One region of the Brevibacillus sp. NRRL NRS-603 genome, then DNA from elsewhere that is predicted to be linked to it. Evidence: a T-box and tRNA genes for the amino acid it is inferred to sense, from the RefSeq annotation. Region 1 holds a T-box; the other holds one or more tRNA genes.
What was found. The T-box of region 1 lies ahead of serS (serine--tRNA ligase). A T-box ahead of a tRNA ligase gene usually reads a tRNA of that ligase, here a tRNA-Ser.

Region 1 (2,206 bases):
TCAGAGAATCCAGAGAAGTTTGCTCGCGCGATTGTGGAAGCGACCACCCACTACACGGATTACGAACTGATTGCTCGCGTATCCAAAGGCTTGGGGACGGCAATGCCGGGAATCGAAATCTCCAAAATTCGCGAAGCTGATCGCATGCAAGAGCGCGGCTGGTAAGGTGAGTAGCATGAAAATCGGCGTACTCGCTCTACAAGGGGCTGTAGCAGAACATGTGAGAATGCTAGAAGAGGTTGGCGCCACAGCTGTCCCGGTCAAAAAAGTAGAAGAACTGGATGACCTAGACGGTCTGGTTATTCCCGGCGGGGAAAGCACCACGATTAGCAAGCTGATGCACAAGTACGGATTCATGGAGGCGGTTCAAGAGTTCGGCAAGGCGAACAAACCGATCTTCGGAACTTGCGCAGGAGCGATTCTTCTGGCGAAACGGATTCAAGGACAAGACGATTTCCATTTAGGCTTGATGGATATCAAAGTGGAGCGGAATGCTTTTGGTCGCCAAAAGGAGAGCTTTGAAGTCTTGATGCCTGTTGCTGGTGTGGCGGCGGATTACCCGGCAGTGTTCATCCGGGCACCGTATATCATGGAAGTGGGAGAGAACGGTCAAGTCTTGGCCAAGCACGAAGACAAGATTGTTGTCGCCCGAAGCGGTCACTATTTGGCAGCCGCCTTTCACCCAGAATTGACCGAAGATACAAGACTACACAAATACTTTCTCGACATGGTCAAGGAATACAGAAGCTAGCTGTCATACCGGGAAGATCGGCCGTATAAAGGCGCCGATCTTCTTTTTTCTGTAAAGATCGAGGTGGGCTGCTCTTTACATACGTATAGAACCTGTAGTACAGTTAACAATAATAGTATTCATGAATGAGAATGCGATGATGAGAACAAGTACTTCACAAGAGCCAGGCCTAGAGAGTCGGTGGTAGGTGCGAACCGATCCGGTTATGTGAAGGAATCCATCTCGGAGTGGCAAAGGAACAGCAACTTTGCCCGGAACCGTCCCGTTATGACGGAAGAGTGGGCATATGCATAAAGAATTTCTGCATGCGTCAACGAGGGTGGCAACGCGGGTATACAACACTCGTCCCTTACCAGGGGATGGGTGTTTTTTGTTTTTTTTAATACGATTCGGAGGGATTTACACATGTTGGACGTAAAAGTATTACGCCAGGATTTGGAAGAAGTGAAACGCCGTTTGGCTCACCGCAATGAAGATATTTCTGCGTTGGATCAATTCGTAGAAGTAGATGAAAAGCGTCGCGAAGTCATTCAAGAAGCAGAAGCACTGAAAAATAAGCGTAACACGGTATCCGAGCAAGTAGCGGTTATGAAACGAAATAAGGAAAATGCAGACCATCTGATCGCTGAAATGAAAGAAGTAAATGAACGCATCAAGGCTTTGGATGAAGAGCTGCGCCAACTGGATGAGCAGCTGGAGTTCATTTTGCTGAGCCTCCCGAACCTGCCGCATGAGAGCACGCCGATCGGTACGACAGAAGACGATAACGTGATCGCTTGGACATGGGGAGAGCCACGTGCATTTGACTTCGAGATTAAGCCTCACTGGGAGCTGGCTAGCCAAGCAGGCATCCTCGATTTTGAAACCGCGGCAAAAGTAACAGGAAGCCGTTTTGTTTTCTATAAAGGCTTGGGGGCACGTCTGGAGCGCGCACTGATGAACTTCATGATGGATTTGCACTCGAATGAGCATGGCTATGAAGAAGTAATCCCACCGTATATCGTCAACCGTACGAGCATGACGGGAACGGGCCAATTGCCTAAGTTCGAAGAGGATGCATTCAAAATCGAGGGACCAGATTACTTCCTGATTCCAACTGCTGAGGTGCCAGTCACCAATATGCATCGTGATGAAATCATGGATGGAGCGGATCTCCCTCGCTACTACACTGCTTTCAGCGCATGTTTCCGTTCGGAAGCGGGTTCTGCTGGTCGTGATACGCGTGGGTTGATTCGTCAGCATCAATTCAACAAAGTTGAGCTGGTGAAATTCGTGAAACCAGAAGAGTCTTATGACGAACTCGACAAACTGGTGAAAAACGCTGAGAAGGTGCTTCAACTGCTTGGACTTCCATACCGTGTGCTGAGCATGTGCACAGGCGATCTAGGATTTACGGCTGCGAAGAAATTCGACCTGGAAGTTTGGATTCCAAGCGGCGGCACATACCGTGAAATC
Region 2 (2,206 bases), on a different contig from region 1:
AGTGAGCATAACACCCTTTGCCTTTGATTCCGTTCCGCTAGTATACAAAATCTGCACAACATCTTCGTCCACTATGTCTACTTCAGGCTCATGGTCGTCTGCCGCTTCAATCAGCGTGCGAAAAGGCAGCCATTCCTCTGCTTGTGCTGCTGGTTTGGAGATGACGGAAAGCAGCTTGGGGGAAATTCCAGCTAAGTGGAGTCCGTCTTGAGCGAGCCGCATGAATTCGGGGGCTACGAAGCACGCACTCACTTCCGCATGACCGAAAATATAAGCGACATCTTCCTTATTCAACATAAAGTTAATCGGCACCATGATGGCTCCTGCTTTCGCTAGCCCAAAATTCAGAATCGCAAAATCCATCGAGTTGCGTGACAGTACTGCTACCCGCTCCCCTTTTTGCAGGCCTCTTGAAAGAAGCGAATGAGCCGTCTTGTTTGCAAGCTGATCAAGCTGCGTGTAGGTCAATACTTCTTCTTCAAAGTACAGGGCAGGCTTATCAGGATTTCGTCCACGACTTCTTCGCAAAATATCGCCAAGTGCATTTCTCCGAACCCTTTGCGCTTCTAGCATGCAAATTCCCCCATCACTTATAGTCTCATCTCCATTATATATTAGTTTTCTTTATTTTCTGATATTTTCAAAAAAAATAACCGACAACTAACTCTCAAAGCTCTCGACCATAAAAAAGACCCCAGCTTCTAAACTGGAGTCGGTTCATTTGTATTTATGGCGGAGGGAGCAGGATTCGAACCCGCGTGAGCTTGCACTCTAACGGTTTTCAAGACCGCCCCGTTATGACCACTTCGGTATCCCTCCGTATTTCAACAATATATACTATATCACAGCTCTACTATTTTTTGCAAGAGCTCTTTTCCCATTTCCTTTATCGCTTGATGGCAACGAGTTTCAATTCCGTCATTTCTTCTATCGCGTATTTGACCCCTTCTCGACCAAGTCCGCTCTCTTTCACGCCACCGTATGGCATATGATCCACGCGAAAAGTGGGAATATCATTCACCATCACACCGCCAACGCGTAGCTCTTCTGCCGCTTCCAGAGCCAACGACAGATTGTTTGTATAGACACCAGCCTGTAATCCATAGCGAGAATCGTTTACCAACGTAATACCGTGCCGGACCGACTCCACTGGATTTATCAGAACGACAGGGCCGAATACCTCCTGACAAGATACTTTTGCATCTGCCGGAACACCCGTTAATACCGTAGGCTGAAGCATCCGATCCACGATCTGTCCCCCACACTCCAAACGCGCCCCCTGAAGAAGTGCCTCATGAATCCACTCCAAAACACGTTCTATTTCGCGCGGATTAATCATGGCAGAATAGTCCGCGTCCTCAGAAAGCGAATCACCACCGCGAAGTGCTCGTGTTTGCTCAACAAAATGTTCGACGAAATCTGGATAGATTTCTTTGTCCACATAAATTCTTTGCACAGAGATACATACCTGCCCAGAATAAGCGAAGGCGCCAAAAACGCATCGAGGAATCACTTCATTCAGCTGCACATTGCGATCAACGATTACTGCCGAATTCGATCCCAGCTCGAGCGTGACTCTTTTCATACCCGCTCGATTGCGTATCTCCAGCCCAACATTTGGACTCCCTGTAAAGGTCACCGCCCTGACTCTTGGATCAGATACAATTTTATCACCTACGCTCGCCCCACTGCCCGTAATCACATTGAGGGCTCCTGCGGGCACACCAGCTTGCTCTGCAAGCTCTGCTAGGAACAATGCGCTAAGCGGTGTCTGCGATGCTGGCTTGAGAACAACAGTATTGCCAGCAGCTAGAGCAGGTCCGACCTTATGAGCAACGAGATTCATTGGAAAAGGAAAGGGTGTAATTGCGCCGATGACTCCCAGTGGTTCACGCACAGTATAAGCCAAACGTCCCTCTCCCCCGATAGCTGCATCGAATGGTACGGTTTCTCCGTGGAGCCGTTTGGCTTCCTCTGCCGCAAATTTATACGTCTGAATGGTTCGAATCACTTCACCACGGGCTGTTTTGATTGGTTTCCCCGCTTCTATTGCAATGATCCGCGCTGCTTCTTCCAAACGTTCATTCATCAAAATCGAGATTTTTTCAAGCAGGAAGGCGCGTTGATAGGCAGGAAGTCGCCGCATGACGGCTGTCGCTTCGTGGGCCGCAGCAATTGCTTTTTCAACCAATGATGAGTCTGCTTG

Region 2: it encodes a tRNA-Ser, which carries the amino acid that the T-box ahead of serS (serine--tRNA ligase) is inferred to sense. The anticodon was not compared.

What each region holds. Positions count from the first base shown of each region.
Region 1 covers NZ_PXZN01000034.1:5,041-7,246, forward strand. Annotated here, with positions in the region: gene pdxS (pyridoxal 5'-phosphate synthase lyase subunit PdxS) at 1-165, shown strand, start outside; gene pdxT (pyridoxal 5'-phosphate synthase glutaminase subunit PdxT) at 176-751, shown strand; T-box leader at 879-1,104, shown strand; gene serS (serine--tRNA ligase) at 1,157-2,206, shown strand, end outside.
Region 2 covers NZ_PXZN01000014.1:189,701-191,906, forward strand. Annotated here, with positions in the region: gene C7R94_RS15185 (acyl-CoA synthetase) at 1-573, opposite strand, end outside; tRNA gene C7R94_RS15190 (tRNA-Ser) at 731-819, opposite strand; gene C7R94_RS15195 (aldehyde dehydrogenase family protein) at 887-2,206, opposite strand, start outside.